Regions from separate parts of the Modicisalibacter sp. MOD 31.J genome, predicted to be linked through region 2. Evidence: predicted binding sites of a transcription regulator. Region 2 holds the regulator's gene; each other region holds the start of a gene.
The links. The regulator sigma-54, encoded in region 2, starts transcription at its own class of promoters, with help from an activator protein. The targets are predictions, from matches to a motif close to TGGCACNNNNNTTGCTNT.
Positions count from the first base shown of each region.

Region 1: a site for sigma-54 is predicted at 2,687-2,704, ahead of urtA (urea ABC transporter substrate-binding protein). Genes of this name have one in related genera too.
Region 3: a site for sigma-54 is predicted at 3,046-3,063, ahead of KGR00_RS03520 (sugar phosphorylase). Genes of this name have one in related genera too.

Region 1 covers NZ_JAGXFF010000002.1:13,233-18,360, forward strand. The annotation lists gene KGR00_RS05485 (acyl-CoA dehydrogenase C-terminal domain-containing protein) at 1-876, shown strand, start outside; gene KGR00_RS05490 (GGDEF domain-containing protein) at 991-2,124, shown strand; gene urtA (urea ABC transporter substrate-binding protein) at 2,782-4,089, shown strand; gene urtB (urea ABC transporter permease subunit UrtB) at 4,201-5,128, shown strand, end outside.
Region 2 covers NZ_JAGXFF010000001.1:1,164,113-1,169,240, forward strand. The annotation lists gene rapZ (RNase adapter RapZ) at 1-341, opposite strand, end outside; gene ptsN (PTS IIA-like nitrogen regulatory protein PtsN) at 441-935, opposite strand; gene raiA (ribosome-associated translation inhibitor RaiA) at 946-1,254, opposite strand; gene KGR00_RS05175 (RNA polymerase factor sigma-54) at 1,426-2,838, opposite strand; gene lptB (LPS export ABC transporter ATP-binding protein) at 3,004-3,729, opposite strand; gene lptA (lipopolysaccharide transport periplasmic protein LptA) at 3,762-4,277, opposite strand; gene lptC (LPS export ABC transporter periplasmic protein LptC) at 4,286-4,864, opposite strand; gene KGR00_RS05195 (HAD family hydrolase) at 4,866-5,128, opposite strand, start outside.
Region 3 covers NZ_JAGXFF010000001.1:794,657-799,784, forward strand. The annotation lists gene KGR00_RS03515 (diguanylate cyclase) at 1-636, opposite strand, end outside; gene KGR00_RS03520 (sugar phosphorylase) at 1,112-2,914, opposite strand; gene KGR00_RS03525 (3-keto-5-aminohexanoate cleavage protein) at 3,230-4,138, shown strand; gene KGR00_RS03530 (L-carnitine dehydrogenase) at 4,135-5,088, shown strand; gene KGR00_RS03535 (thioesterase family protein) at 5,118-5,128, shown strand, end outside.

The DNA of each region.
Region 1 (5,128 bases), on a different contig from region 2:
CATCAGAGCGCCATGGATTTCGCCCGCGAGCGGCGCCAGAGCCGGGCGCCGGGCGGCGCGAAGGCACCCGATGCCGATGCCGACCCCATTCTGGTGCATCCCGACGTGCGTCGCATGGCGCTCAATGCGCGGGCCTGGAACGAGGGCGGCCGCGCCTTCGCCGCCTTCGTCGCCAGCCAGCTCGACCGCGCCAAGTTTCATGCCGACACCGAGGTGCGCGACGAGGCCGAGGCGCTGGTGGCGTTGCTCACGCCGGTGGCCAAGGCGTTTCTCACCGATCGCGGCTTCGACACCACGGTGGAGTCCCAGCAACTCTACGGCGGCAGCGGCTACTGCGTGGAGTGGGGCGCCGAGCAGTACGTGCGCGATGCGCGAATCGCGATGATCTACGAAGGCACCAACGGCATCCAGGCCATGGACCTGGTGGGGCGCAAGCTGTTCCGCAATCAGGGGCGTTACGTCAAGCGCTTCGCGAGTCTCATGCAGGCCGATCTGGGCGAGCGCCCCGACCCCGCGCTGGCCGATGCCCACACCCGCGCGACGCTGGCGCTGGTACTGCTCGAGAACGTCACCGTCGATCTGCTGCAACGCGCCAAGAATCGTCCCGAGGAACTGGGCGCCGCGGCCGCCGACTATCTCTCGCTGTTCGGCCATGTCGCCTATGCCTGGATGTGGTGGCGCATGATGCGCGCGGCCCAGCACGGTCTGGAGACTCAGGGGCCCTCCGGCGAGGCCTTCTACCGGGCCAAGCTGGCGGTGGGGCGTCACTATCTGACCCGCATGCTGCCGCGTATCGAAGCCCTCGAGCGTCAGATCGAGGCGGGCGCCGAGCCGCTGATGGCCCTGCCCGAGGAGGCCTTCCATCCGCAGGGCTGAGACGCCATGATCCCGCGCCCGAGACTCCATTAGCGGGGCGTGTTATAACGACGTCGGACTCGAGACGGCAGGCAGGGCGGGCCGACGGTGATCTGAGCGATGGGGCGGCGGGACATGGTGACAACGTGGCGGCGAATCCAGGCGGCGTGCTGGCGGCTCGTGGCGGGCGAGGCCTTGTCGCCGTTGCAACGCATGCACCTGGCTTTCCTGTTCGTCGCCGCCTTGACCGCCGCCATCTCCGGGGTCTTCAACGTCATCGTCGGGCTGAGTTCGCCGACCTATGCCCTGGTGCTCGAGGGCATCGCCCTGGCCGTGCTGTGGATGTGGTATCGCTCGCGCTGGCATGGCGACGTGGTGCGCATGGCCTGGTGGTTCTGCCTGCTGGCGATCTTCGGCATCATGCCGCTGAACTGGTTGTTCAACCAGGGCATGAGCGGCCCCACCTCGATGTTCTTCCTGATGGGCGCGGCCTACGCGCTGGGTGTGATCCCGTCCTGCGGCTTCCGGCGCTGGGTCGTGCTGGCGGGAATCGTGGGCATGCCGCCGCTGATGATTCTGCTCGAGTATCACCACCCGGGTTGGGTGACGGATTATCCCGACCGGTTTTCCCGGGCACTGGACCTGGGGGTGAGCTATCTGATGAACGTGGCCATTCTGCTGATCCTGGTCAGCGGTCATCTGAAGCGGGTCCGTCGCGAGCAGCGAGTGAGTCGCCGTTACGCCGAGCGGCTGCGGGAACTGGCACGACGCGACAGCCTGACGGGGCTTCTCAATCATGCGGCCTTCCACGAACGGGTCGCCATCCGGCAGGGCGAGTGTCGACACGAGGGCACCTCGGCGGCGCTGCTGACCTACGATCTCGATCATTTCAAATGGCTCAACGATACCCATGGCCACCCCTATGGCGACACGGTCATCGTCCGCTTCGCCGACTGTCTGAACGACGTCGCGCGCGATTTCGGTGCCGTGGTGGGGCGTTGCGGCGGCGAGGAGTTCTCGGTCCTGATCGCGCCGGCGACACCGGCGGAGATGCTGGCCTTCGATACCCGATTGCGTGAGACGTGTCGGGCGCGGCCGCTCGCCCACGGCGATATCCGGTTCAGCGGGGGTGGCGCCCTGCTGGAAACGGACGGGCCGGTCAGCCGCTGGTTCGAGCGGGCCGATCGCTCCCTGTATGCCGCCAAGTCGGCGGGCCGACAGCGTTTCTCGATGGATGACTCGCTGGATAACGAGTGCCTGCCCGGATAAGAGGGTGCTTACAAATTAGGCGAGCGAAGGCAAGACAAGGCAAAATCGGCCGAAAAAGCGGAGTTTACACGGGGTAAATGAGCATTTTGAGGCCGATTTTAACGCCGTATTGTCGAGCGCAGGCATTTTGTAAACACCCTCTAAGAACGCCTCTCACAACCGATAGACGAAGTGAGCTTCTCCGGCGGCAGGACGTCGCGAGGGCGCTGTGAACCCCTCCCTGGGCGCTACCTTTGCCATCCATGGCAAAGGACCCTCGCTTTGCCCCGCCACCGGTGCCCATCATCAGAGGGTTTGGAGATGCATTCCAAGCCCTCCTGCTCCTTTCCAGCCCTTGCCGTGGACGCGCCCGAATCCCCCGCGTTACCGGGGCGGGTGCGTCTTTCCAGGACGCCCGGCCGTCGCTGCACCACCATGGCGCGACGCGCTGCCCGATTTCGGGCGCTTTCCGAACCCGAGGCACACACCATGCACCATCATGGGGCGTCGAGGGGCCGCAGTGTGACTGTCATGATTCTGTAAGTCTCTAAATTCAAAGAGTTAATGGAGGATTCCAGGAGGTTGGCATGCCCCTTGCGCTTTGTGAGGTGATGGCTCCGTGAATGGGGGCGCTCGTCGCTGGACACGATGAACAACCATAAACGCAAGGAGACTCAAGTGAACGCATCCAAGTCCCATCGCTGGATCGCCGCCGGCCTGCTCGGCCTGGGTATCTCGGTTCCCGCCCTGGCCCAGGAGGACACCATCAAGGTCGGCATTCTCCACTCGCTGTCGGGCACCATGGCGATCAGCGAGTCGACGCTCAAGGACGAAATGCTGATGCTGATCCAGCAGCAGAACGACCAGGGCGGCCTGCTCGGCAAGCAGCTGGAGCCGGTGGTGGTGGACCCGGCCTCGGACTGGCCGCTGTTCGCCGAGAAGGCCCGTCAGCTGCTGGCCAAGGACAAGGTCGACGTGATCTTCGGCAACTGGACCTCGGCCTCGCGCAAGGCGGTCCTGCCGGTGGTCGAGGAACTCGACGGTCTGCTGTTCTACCCGGTGCAGTACGAGGGCGAGGAGTCTTCCGAGAACATCTTCTACACCGGCGCGGCGCCCAACCAGCAGGCGATTCCGGCCGTCGACTACCTGATGAACAATGTCGGCGTGCAGCGCTGGGTGCTCGAGGGCACCGATTACGTCTACCCGCGCACCACCAACAAGATCCTCGAGACCTATCTCAAGGAGCACGGGGTCGCCGACGACGACATCATGATCGACTACACCCCGTTCGGTTATTCGAACTGGCAGAACATCGTCTCCAACATCAAGCAGTTCGGCAGCCAGGGCAAGAAGACCGCCGTGGTCTCGACGATCAACGGCGACGCCAACGTGCCGTTCTATCGTGAGCTGGCCAACCAGGGCATCGACGCCGCCGACATCCCGGTCATGGCCTTCTCGGTGGGCGAACAGGAGTTGTCGGGTATCGATACCGCGCCCTTGGTCGGTCAACTGGCGGCCTGGAACTACTTCATGAGCGTCGATACCGACGCCAACTACGACTTCATCGACGACTGGATCGCCTACAACGACGGCGACGACACCGTGGTCACCAACGATCCGATGGAAGCCCATTACATCGGCTTCAACATGTGGCTGCAGGCGGTCAAGAAGGCCGGAACCACCGACGTCGATGCGGTCAAGGACGCGATCATCGGGGTCACCGTGCCCAACCTGTCGGGTGGCTACGCGACGATGATGCCCAACCACCACATCACCAAGCCGGTGATGATCGGCGAGATCCAGGACAACGGGCAGTTCTCGGTGGTCTGGCAGACGCCGTCCACCGTGGCCGGCGATGCCTGGTCCGACTACCTGCCGGGCTCGCGGGATCTGATCAGCGACTGGCGCAAGCCGCTCGAGTGCGGCAACTACAACGTGGTCGAAAAGACCTGCGGCGGCAGCGCCGAGGAAACCGCCAGTCAGTAAGACGGGCGCGATCCCCCGGCCGTGCCCGTCACGGCCGGTCCCGACAACCGTCGGAATCGGCAGCGTGCCCTCGGTGCCAATTCCGCGACACGCCACTCGAAGGATTCCCGCATGACGCTCTTGCGGACCATTACCGCGACCCTGATGCTGGGTTGTCTCATCGCCCTGGGCACGGGCAACGCCCTGGCTCGGGACGCCGCCTCGCCCCAGCAGGCGCCGGACGAATTGCGCGCCCTGGCCGCCGATTCCTACGCCGCCAAGGCCCGGGCCATCAAGGATCTCGTCGCCAGTCAGGCGCCGCGTACCCGCGTCTGGCTCCAGGCACTGCTCGACGGCAAGCTGCAGCGGCTGGAGGAGGACGGTCGCTTCGTGATCGTCACCGACAACCGAGGCCGTGACTGGACGGTAATCGATGCCGTCGACGACGCCCCGCTGGGCGAGGTCTCGCGGCGCCACATCGACCGCATCACCATCAACAACGCCCTGCGCAATCAACTGCGCAGCGCGATGGCGATTCTCGATCTCGATGCCGATGATCCGGCCGAACGCCTGGCCAGTGCCGATCGTCTGATCGGCGAGGTCGACGCCGACCTGGCCGAGCCCCTGGCAGCACGCCTCGACGCCGAGAGCGACGGCGACGTGCGCGCCAAGCTGGCCCAGGCGCTGGCCCTCTACCGATTGCAGTCGGGCGATGCCGCGCAGATCGATGCCGCCATCGACACCCTCTCCGGCAGCCTCAATCCCACCGTGCGCGCCGCGCTCGCCCAGGTCGCCCGGGGCGACGGCGAGGCCGCCGAGGCGGCCCGCCAGGCGCTGGCCGGCATCGAGCAGGCGCTCAAGCTCAACCACGCCGCCGAGACGCTCTATTTCGGCCTCAGCCTGGGCTCGGTGCTGGTGCTGGCGGCGATCGGCCTGGCGATCACCTTCGGCGTGATGGGCGTGATCAACATGGCCCACGGCGAGCTGATCATGCTCGGCGCCTACACCACCTGGATGCTCCAGCAACTGCTGCCCGGCCAGCCCGGCCTGGCGCTGATCC
Region 2 (5,128 bases):
TCGCTGTCGCGGGTCAGCGGGTGGCGGCGGCGAGTCGCCGAATAGCGCTCGAGGAGGATCTTGTCCTCGGCGGTGAGGTAGACCACCTGACAGTCGATACCGCGGCTGCGTACCGTGTCGAGCTGGTCGGGAAAACGCGCGAGGGCGACGGGCAGATTGCGGGCGTCGATGCTCACGGCGATGCTCGAGCGGTCGGTGTCGTCCTGCTGGAGCTCGTCGATCAGGGCGTCGAGGAGCATGGCCGGCAGGTTGTCGATGGCGTAGAAGCCGAGGTCTTCCAGGGCCTGCAGGGCGATCGACTTGCCCGACCCGGAACGACCGCTGATGATCACGAGCTGCATCGAGCGGCTCTCCCTGGTGGCGATGAGTAAGGCGGGGCGACGCGGCGCCCCGGGGAATGTTGACACGTTTCGCGCGTGGCGCGAAGCGGTGTCCGGCCGTCAGGGAGCCTGTCGCGCACTGGCCGACGGGTCGCCCTGGTGGCGGATCGCGTCGAGCAGGATGTCGTAGAGGTCGCGCTGGCTCTCGCTGTGGCGCAGACGACTGCGCGTGTCGGCATCGTTCATGATGCCGGCGACCTGGCCGAGCAGCGCCAGGTGCGTGTCATCCGCTTCCTCGGGAACCAGCAGGACGAAGATCAGATCGACCGGCTCGCCGTCGACCGCATCGAAGTCGATGGGCTCCTGGAGCTTCAGAAAGCCGGCGATCGGGGCCTTGCAGTGCGGATTGCGCGCATGCGGAATGGCGACACCGTTGCCGATGCCGGTACTGCCCAGGCGTTCCCGTCCGATCAGCCGGCTGAAGACTTCCTGGCTGTCGAGGCTGGGCGTGTTCTGCGCGATGAAGGTACTGAAGAACTCCAGTACGCGTTTCTTGCTCCCCCCGGGCACCGCGAACAGGGTGCGCTCGGGGGGAAGGATGGCTTCCAGTGTCATGATGGAGGGGTCAGCGGGCGCCGGCGCCTTGCGCGCGGGCCTGGGCCTTCTCCTTGTGCTTGACGAGCTGGCGGTCGAGCTTGTCGGCCAGCGCGTCGATGGCGGCGTACATGTCCGCATTCTCGGCTTCGGCGTGCAGATCGGCACCGGCGGCGTGCAGGGTACAGGCGGCCTGTTGACGCTCCTTCTCGATCGACAGCGTCACCTGGGCCGTGGTGATGTTGTCGTAATGGCGTTCCAGCCGCATGAGTTTCTCGTTGACGTAGTCACGCAGAGCATCCGTCAGTTCGACGTGATGGCCGGTGATGTTGGCTTGCATGGGCACGCTCCTGTTACCGCGGGTGGTGGCTCGATTGTAACCCTTTTTGCAGCTTAGCAAACCCCCGCGGGATTACCCGAGAGGCAGGCGTGAAATTTGTCGTTCGCGGGCGGGCGTGTCGGCGGGGTGACGGGGAGCGGCACCTTCCCTGTGCCGGGCGGGACGCGGTGTTCAGGCGAGGCGCTTGCGCTCGCTGGAGGAGGGGATGCCCATGGCCTCGCGATACTTGGCCACGGTGCGTCGCGCGACCTGGATGCCGTCCTCGGCGAGCAGGTCGACCAGCTTGCTGTCGGAAAGCGGCTTGCGCGGCGGCTCCTCGCCGATCAGTTTCTTGAGCCGGGCGCGGATGGCGGTGCTGGAGTGCGCGTCGCCTTCGCCGCCGACGTGGCTCGAAAAGAAGTACTTGAGTTCGAAGACGCCGCGCGGGGTATGGATGAACTTCTGGGTGGTCACCCGCGAGATGGTCGATTCGTGCATCTCCACGGCCTGGGCGATGTCGGCGAGGATCAGGGGCTTCATGGCTTCCTCGCCGCGCTCGAGGAAGTCGAGCTGGCGCGTCATGATCTCGCGGCCGACCTTGAGCAGGGTGTCGTTGCGGCTCGACAGGCTCTTGATCAGCCAGCGGGCCTCCTGCAGGTGCTGCTTCATGAAGGTATTGTCGTCGCTCTTGTCGGCGCGGCGGATCAGGGCGGCGTAGTCGGGCTGGATGCGCAGCCGTGGCAGCGCCTCCGGATTGAGCTCGATGCGCCAGCCGTCGCGTACGCGACGGGCGAGCAGGTCGGGGATCACGTAGTCGCTGGCACTGTCGTCGAAGGCCTGGCCCGGGCGCGGGTCGAGCGCGCGGATCAGGGCGATCACCGAATCCAGCTGGTCGTCCTCGAGGCGCAGGCGCCGCTTGAGCAGCTTGCGATCGTCACCGGCGAGCGCTTCGAGGAACTGGCGAACCAGGCGCTTGGCCTGGGGCAGCAGCGGCGTGTCGTCGGGCAGGGTACCGAGCTGGAGCAGCAGGCACTCGCGCAGGTCGCGGGCGAACACCCCGGTCGGGTCGAACTGTTGCAGACGGTAGAGGACCTGCTCGACGTCGCTGGCGCGGAGTCCGGCGAGGCCCTGGGCGCGAAGTCCTTCGGCGAGGGTGTCGAGCTCGCCGTCGAGATAGCCGTCGGCGGTGATCGCGTCGATCAGGGTCTCGGCGATCAGCCGCTCGCGGGTGTCGAGATCGGCCATGTCGAGCTGCCAGAGCAGGTGGTCCTGAAGGCTCTCGCCGGCGGCGTTGCGGTCGAAGTCGGGGCCATCCTCGCTGCGACTGCCGGCCGGCGCGAGGTCCTGATAGGTATCGGACCAGTCGCTGTCGACGCTCAGTTCGTCGGGGATGTCCTGGCTCCAGTCATCCTCGGCCGGTTCGCTGGACGTGGTCTCGCCGAACTCTTCCTCCATCTCGAGCATGGGATTGGACTCGAGCGCCTGCTGGATCTCCTGGCGCAGGTCCAGCGTCGACAGCTGCAGCAACTGGATGGCCTGCTGCAGCTGTGGCGTCATGGTCAACTGGGTGCCGACCCGAAGCTGCAACGTGGGTTTCATAGCCATGGCGAAGAAGCGTCATCGAGAGAATTTGTCGACACGTTATCCTGACGCCGAAAGGCTTGCAAGCCTTAAAGCAATAACCGTGCCACTATTCCGGCGGCCGGCTAGCGGCGATGCCTTGCAGGACGCGGCGCCGAGGCAGGAGGGGCGGGACGGCGCCGGTCGCGACTACAGGCGGAATTCGTTGCCCAGGTAGACCTCGCGGACCTTCTTGCTGGCGAGGATCGCCTCGGCGCCGCCCTCGGCGATGATCTGGCCGTCGCCGACGATGTAGGCCTTGTCGCAGATATCCAGTGTCTCGCGGACGTTGTGATCGGTGATCAGGATGCCGATGCCCCGGTCGCGAAGCTGGCGGATGATGCCCTTGATCTCGCCCACCGAGATCGGATCGACGCCGGCGAACGGCTCGTCGAGCAGGATGAAGGCCGGTTCGGTGGCCAGCGAGCGGGCGATCTCCACGCGGCGGCGTTCGCCGCCGGACAGGCTCATGCCCATGTTGTCGCGAATGTGGTCGATGTGGAACTCCTCGAGCAGGTGCTCGAGCTGCGTCCGGCGGGCGGCCTTGTCGAGATCCCGGCGGGTCTCGAGGATCGCCATGATGTTGTCGGCCACCGAGAGCTTGCGGAAGATCGAGGCCTCCTGAGGGAGGTAGCCGATCCCCGCGCGAGCCCGGTGATGCATGGGCGCCCGGCTGAGGTCCTGGTCGTCGATCGCCACTTCGCCGGCGTCGGCGCGCACCAGCCCCACGATCATGTAGAACGAGGTGGTCTTGCCGGCGCCGTTGGGGCCCAGCAGGCCGACGATGCTGCCCTGACCGATGGTCAGGCTGATGTCCTGGACCACCCGGCGATTCTTGTAGCTCTTGGCCAGATGGCTGGCGGTGAGCGTCTTCATCGCGGACGATTCTCCTCGGTTGTCGGCGCTCGTCATTGCGACGACTTGGGGGTGAGGGTCATGCGCACGCGCTGGTCCTGGCTGCCCTGGGCGTTGGAGCGGGCCTGGACCTTGCGACTGTCGAGATAGTATTCGACATAGGCGCCGTTGAAGGTGTCCTTGGCCTGATGCAGCTCGGCGTGGCCGATCAGTTCGACGCGGCGCGCCCCGGCATGGTAGACGACGGTGTCGCCCCAGCCCTTGACCAGTTCGTCATCGGGGGCCGGGCGCTGCTCGAGGTAGGCGCGCTGCTGCTGGCCGGTGGCGGTGACCCGGGTCACTTCGCCCTGGTCGTTGCGTTCGATCTCGACCCGGTGGGCCTTGAGCACCATGCTGCCCTGCTGCATGTCGACGTTGCCGGTGTAGACGGCGGTGCCGGCGCGGTCGTCGAGCTCGAGGCGATCGGCGGCGACGTTGATGGGTTGGCTGGCATCGCTCTCCAGCGCCATGGCCGATGGCGCGAGCAGGGTCAGCGCGGTCAGGCCGAGTCCGGCGAGGTAGGCTCGCATGGGTATCCTCACTGTTGACTGATCGGCGGGTGAAAACCGTGGACGTCGCCGGCCAGGCGCAGTTGGCCGGTGTCGATCCAGGCGTCGAAGCGCTCGCCGCGGACCCGCTGGCGGTGCTTGTGAAGCACCGTCTCGGTGTCGCTCCAGGCGTGGCGCTGGTCGGCATCGTAGATCAGGGTCTGGCTGTTGATCCGCCACCCTTCACCGGGCGTCTGGAGCTGGGCGTCGCCGGTCAGGATCAGCGGGTTGCCGCCGGTTTCCAGCCTACCCTTGTCGGCGGTGGCGAACCAGACCCGGCCCTTGGCGTCGACGAGCCGCCCATCCGGGGTGTCGAGGCGGGTCACGTCGTCACCCGGGGTGTGCTCGAGACGCGGTGTGGCGAGGCGCTGGTAGGCCTGGCCCTGGCTGTCGAAGCGCGTCAGCTCGGCGTCTTCGAGGTAGTAGTCGGGCTCGCCGGTCTCGCCCTCGGGGACCGGGCCGGGCGGCGCGCTGCCGCGCTGTTCGATGACCGAGAGCACCCCGCCCAGCGCGATCAGCAGCACCACGAGCCACCACTTGGCCGACAGGCGCGGGAGACGCATCGCCATGTCAGGCCTGGCCGTGCAGGTAGGTGTCGAGCACCGACGCCCAGTGGCCCTGGAGCTCGAGCAGGCCGTCGCAGATCTCGCGGACGGCACCGTGGCCGCCGGCGCGATCGGTCACCCAGAGCGCATGCTCGCGGATATAACGCGGGGCGTTGGGTACGCTGATGCCCAGGCCGGCGCGCTTGATGGGCGCCAGGTCGGGCAGGTCGTCGCCGCAGTAGGCGACCTGATGCATCGCCAGACCGAGCCGCTGGATCAGGCGGCGCA
Region 3 (5,128 bases), 370 kb from region 2:
GGTGGCGAACGTCAGTCCACCGAACCACGTTTCGACGCCGGGATAGCGCCAGCTCAACAAGGCCAGGAACAGGGGCGTCAGGACCAGCACGCCGGCCATGTCGCCGACCCACCAGGGCAGCCACAGTTCCTGGAGGACGACGCCCTCCAGCAGGCCGGCCGTGCGCAGCGCGGCCACGCCGAGCAGCGTCGCGCACAGCGCCGACAGGCAGCCGACGATCAGGAACAGCGGCACCACCACCGGTACCGAGACCGTCTCGCGGGTACGGATCAGGCTCTTGAGCAGCCAGGCACCGAGGCCGTAGCTGGCGCAGTGCGCCAGCCCGAACAGCACGCCGGCGTACAGCAGTTCCTGCCAGGGCAGGTGCGCGGCGTAGAGGCGATCGACCCAGAAGGTGGCGACGATCGCGCAGACCATCAGGGCGGGAACGGCGCGCCGGCCCAGCATCAGCAAGGCGGCGAAGCTCAGCCCGGCCGGGGGGAACCACAGGCTGGCGTGGGGGGCGAATTCCATCAGCGTGGAGAGCCGCCAGACCAGCAGCCAGACCAGAATCAGGCAGAGCTGGCGCAGACGGCGCGCGGCCGCGAGGTCGGCCTGGCGCCAGCGACATGCTTGCCAGGAGGCCCATGGTGACATGAGTGACGGTCCTCGGAGGGTGTTTACAAAATGCCTGCGCTCGACAATACGGCGTTAAAATCGGCCTCAAAATGCTCATTTACCCCGTGTAAACTCCGCTTTTTCGGTCGATTTTGCCTTGTCTTGCCTTCGCTCGCCTAATTTGTAAACACCCTCTCGGTGTGACGATATGGCCGGCAGCGCCAGGGTGGCGGATTGAGGGCACTTTACCGGCAAGCCGGTGGCTCTGGCGACCCGAGAGCGCCAATCTTTCGTGAACGTTACCGTGGTCGGGACGCTGGCACCGGGCGGGCGTGCTCCCGAGCCGGCAAGACCCCGCTTGCGGCATCGACCGGGGGACGTGATGAATGGGGGCGTGTCCCCGCCGTCGGGAACGAGTTCCTTCCCACGGGCTATCCCGTGCCCGGGCTCCAGGCGGGCGCTCGAGGTCGGGGCGGGTGGGGGCGAATTGATTCGTGACGGCTGTGAACGGGGCTCATGTCGGGGTCTGCACCAGCCACAGGCTGCGGTAGGGACGCAGGATGTCGCGCTCCTCGGGCCGCGGCCGGTACGGTGCGCCGTTCTTCAGCACGTCGCGCCATTCGCCGTCGGCGAGTTCCGGCAGGCTCAGCGGCTGACGCTTGTCGCTGATGTTGTAGATCGCCAGCAGCCGGCGGCCGTCGGGCAGTGGCCCGCGTTCGACGGCGAACAGCCCGTCGGGAGTGTCGAGCACGCGCTGCGGCGCCTCGGGGTGAAAACAGGGCTCGCCGGCGCGCAGCTTGAGGCGGCGCTTGAGCGAGAAGAAGGCCTCGCGGGTCGGGGTGCTGCGGCTGTCGATCAGTTCGTCGAGTTCCTCGCGAACCCAGTGCCGCCGGTTGATGGCGCGCAGGTGGCCGCTGCGCTCGACGCCTTCGTGGTCGTTGAGGGTGGCGGTCAGCGAGTGGAAGTAGATGCCCGGGATGCCCTGCAGGGCGAGCAGCAGGTTCTGGCTGCACAGGAAACGTTCCACCTGCCAGGCGTCGGCGCCGCGCCGGGTGCCCTTGAGGGCGTCGAAGTAGGTGATGTTGATCTCGTAGGGCGAGTCCTTGCCGTCGGGATTGGCCTTCATGCTCACGTAGCCGCCGAAACGGTGCATCAGCTCGAGCAGGACATCGACCTCGTGCTGCGGCAGCAGCCCTTCGAGGGCGCGCACGCCGATGCCGTCGTGGCTGGCCGTGAAGTTGAAGTAACTGCAGCCGGCGGGCAGCGTCGGCAGGCCGCTGGCCCAGGTCTTCAGGGCGGTGGCGTCGCCGCTGGTCAGGGTGTGCACCAGTAGCGGCGGCAGCGTGAACTGGTAGATCAGGTGCGCCTCGTCGGGCGTGTCGTCCGGGCCGAGCCGCTCGAGGCCGAAGTAGCTCATGTTCTCGCGGTGCGGCACGTTGGTCTCGGTGATCAGCAGCGTCCCCGGTGCGACGTGATCGAGGATCGCCCGCAGCAGGCGCACGATGGCGTGGGTCTGCGGCAGGTGGATGCAGGAGGTACCGATCTCCTTCCACAGGTAGGCGATGGCGTCGAGGCGGATCATCCGCGCGCCCTGCTCGACGTAGTAGAGCATGATGCCGACGAACTCGAGCAGCACGTCCGGGTTGGCGAAGTTGAGATCGATCTGGTCCTCGGAGAAGGTCGCCCAGACATGACGGGTGCCGCGACGGGTCGACACCGGCACCAGCAGCGGCGAATTGCGCGGCCGGGTGACCTGGGAGACGTCGGTGGTGGGATCCATCTCGATGAAGTAGTCGCGCCCCGGCTGAGTGCCGGCCAGGTAGTCGACGAACCACAGCGACTCGCGGGAGACATGGTTGATCACCAGGTCGACCATCAGGTCCCGCTTGTCGGCCAGGCGGCGAATGTCCTGCCAGTCGCCGAGGCTCGGGTTGACCTCGCGATAGTGGACCACGGCGAAGCCGTCGTCGCTGCTCCAGGGGAAGAAGGGCAGCACGTGCACGCCGCTGAAGGTGTTCGACAGGCGTTCGTCGAGGAAGTCGTCGAGCACTTCGAGCGGGGGGCGCTCGCCGTCGAGCAGGGTGTCGCCGTAGGTGATCAGCCACTGGTCGCGTTCGCTCCACAACGGGCGCGGGGCGGCATGGGCGGCACCGTGGTGGTGCGACAGCAGGGTCAGCAGGCGGCGCAGCACCTCTTCGGTGCGCTCGCCGTAGACCTCGCCGAGGCGCGCCCGCGCCCGTTCGACGAAGGCGGCCTCGTCCAGCGCGCCGGCGGGAGTGGGAGGTAGCGCCCTGGGCGCCGGATCGTCGTTGGCCATCGGCTGTTTCTCCTGTGTTGTGCCCTCCGCGCCGCATCGTCGGGGGCTCGTGTCAGGCTCGCGGGATCGGGGCCATTTGGCAAGCGCGCCCGATGGGCGGGGCGTGTTCGGTCGTCGCCATTGCACTAGCCATTGCAGAAGCCGTGCCAGATCCCGGGGCCCTTCGGCAATCGGCGTCGCAACGGCGTTCAGGAGGGCGGATCCCGTCACGCTCCGTGCTGTCGTCTGGTGTGGGTGAGTCGTCGCCAGGGGTCAAGTCGCTTCCGTCGCGTGGCGCCACACTGGGGGCGTTTTCTACAGCCAGGAGCGAGCGCCATGCAATCCAGGGTCATTCTCACCTGTGCGGTCACCGGGGCCGGTGACACCACCGCCAAGAACCCCCACGTGCCGATCACCCCCCGGCAGATCGCCGACGACTGCATCGCCGCCGCCAAGGCCGGCGCCAGTGTCGCCCACATCCACGTGCGCGATCCCGAGACCGGCGGCATCAGCCATTCCCGGGAGCACTTCCGTGAAGTCATGGAGCGGGTCCGCGAGGCGGATACCGACATCGTCATGAACATCACCGCCGGCGGCGGCGGCGACTGGGTGCCGGATGCCGAGGACCCCTACCGGGGCGGGCCGGGCAGCGACATCCAGACGCCCGCCGAGCGCCACGCGCCGGTCGGCGAGTTGCTGCCGGAGCTGTGCACGCTGGACTGCGGCAGCCTCAACTTCGGGGACAGCGTCTACATCAATACCGCCGACTGGCTGCGCGAGCATGCGCGGCTGGTGCAGGCGGCCGGCGTCAAGCCGGAGCTGGAATGCTTCGATCTGGGCCACGTCTGGTTCGCCCGTCAGCTCCAGGCCGAGGGCCTGATCGACGGCGATCCGCTCTATCAGTTGTGCTTGGGCATCCCCTGGGGCGCCGAGGCCGATACCGAGACCATGCTGACCATGCGCAACAAGCTGCCGTCGAACGCCCAGTGGGCCGCCTTCGGCATCGGGCGCGCGCAGATGCCGATGGTCGCCCAGGCGGTGCTGCTCGGCGGTCATGCGCGGGTCGGCCTGGAGGACAACCTGTATCTGCGCAAGGGCGTGCTGGCGCGCAACGCCGATCTGGTCGAAAAGGCCGCCGATATCATCGAAAACCTCGGCTCGCGGGTCATGACCCCGGCCGAGACGCGCGCGCATCTCGCGCTGCGCGACCCGGTCACCGGCAAGCAGGCAGGAGGTGAGGCATGACGTGTCTGGCCGTCATCGGAACCGGGGTGATCGGCAATGGCTGGATCGCGCGAGCCCTGGCACAGGGCTGGGACGTGGTCGCCTTCGACCCGGCCGCGGGCGCCGAGGGGCGCACCCGCGACGCCGTGGCCCGGGCCTGGCCGTCGCTGACCCGCCTGGGGCTCGCCGAGGGCGCGGACCCGGGTAGGCTCGCCTTCGTCGACAACCTGGAAGCGGCGGTGGCGAACGCCGACCTGATCCAGGAGAACGTCCCCGAACGGCTCGAACTCAAGCGCGAGATCCTCGCCGCGCTGGACGCCGCGGCGCCGGCGGGAGTGCCGATCGGCTCGTCGACCTCCGGCTTCAAGCCCAGCGATCTGCAACAGGATTGCGCGAATGCGCCCGGCCGGGTGATCGTCGCCCACCCCTTCAACCCGGTCTATCTGCTGCCGCTGGTGGAGCTGGTCGGAGGCGAGGCGACAGGCGCGGATCATCTGGCCCAGGCCGAGGCGCGCTACCGCGAGCTGGCGATGCGCCCGCTGGTGGTGCGCCGCGAGATCGAGGGCCATATCGCCGACCGGCTGATGGAGGCGCTGTGGCGCGAGGCGCTGCACCTGGTCAACGACGGCGTGGCGACCACCGAGGAGATCGACGCCGCGGTGGTCTACGGCTGCGGGCTGCGCTGGTCGCTGATGGGTACCTTCCTGACCTTCCACCTGGCCGGCGGCGAGCAGGGCATGCGCCACATGCTCGAGCAGTTCGGCCCGGCGCTGAAGCTGCCCTGGTCCAAGCTCGAGGCGCCGGAGCTCACCGACACCCTGATCGATCGCGTGGTCGAGGGTTGCGAGCATCAGGCGGCGGGCCGCAGCGTCGATGCGCTGGAGTCGCGGCGCGACGAGTTCCTGGTGCGCCTGCTAGCCTTGGTCGAGGAGTACTGGCCGGAAGCCGAGGGCCTGGAGGGGCGACTATGAGCGAGGCGGCTATGAGCGAGACGTCGGCGTTGCGCGTGCT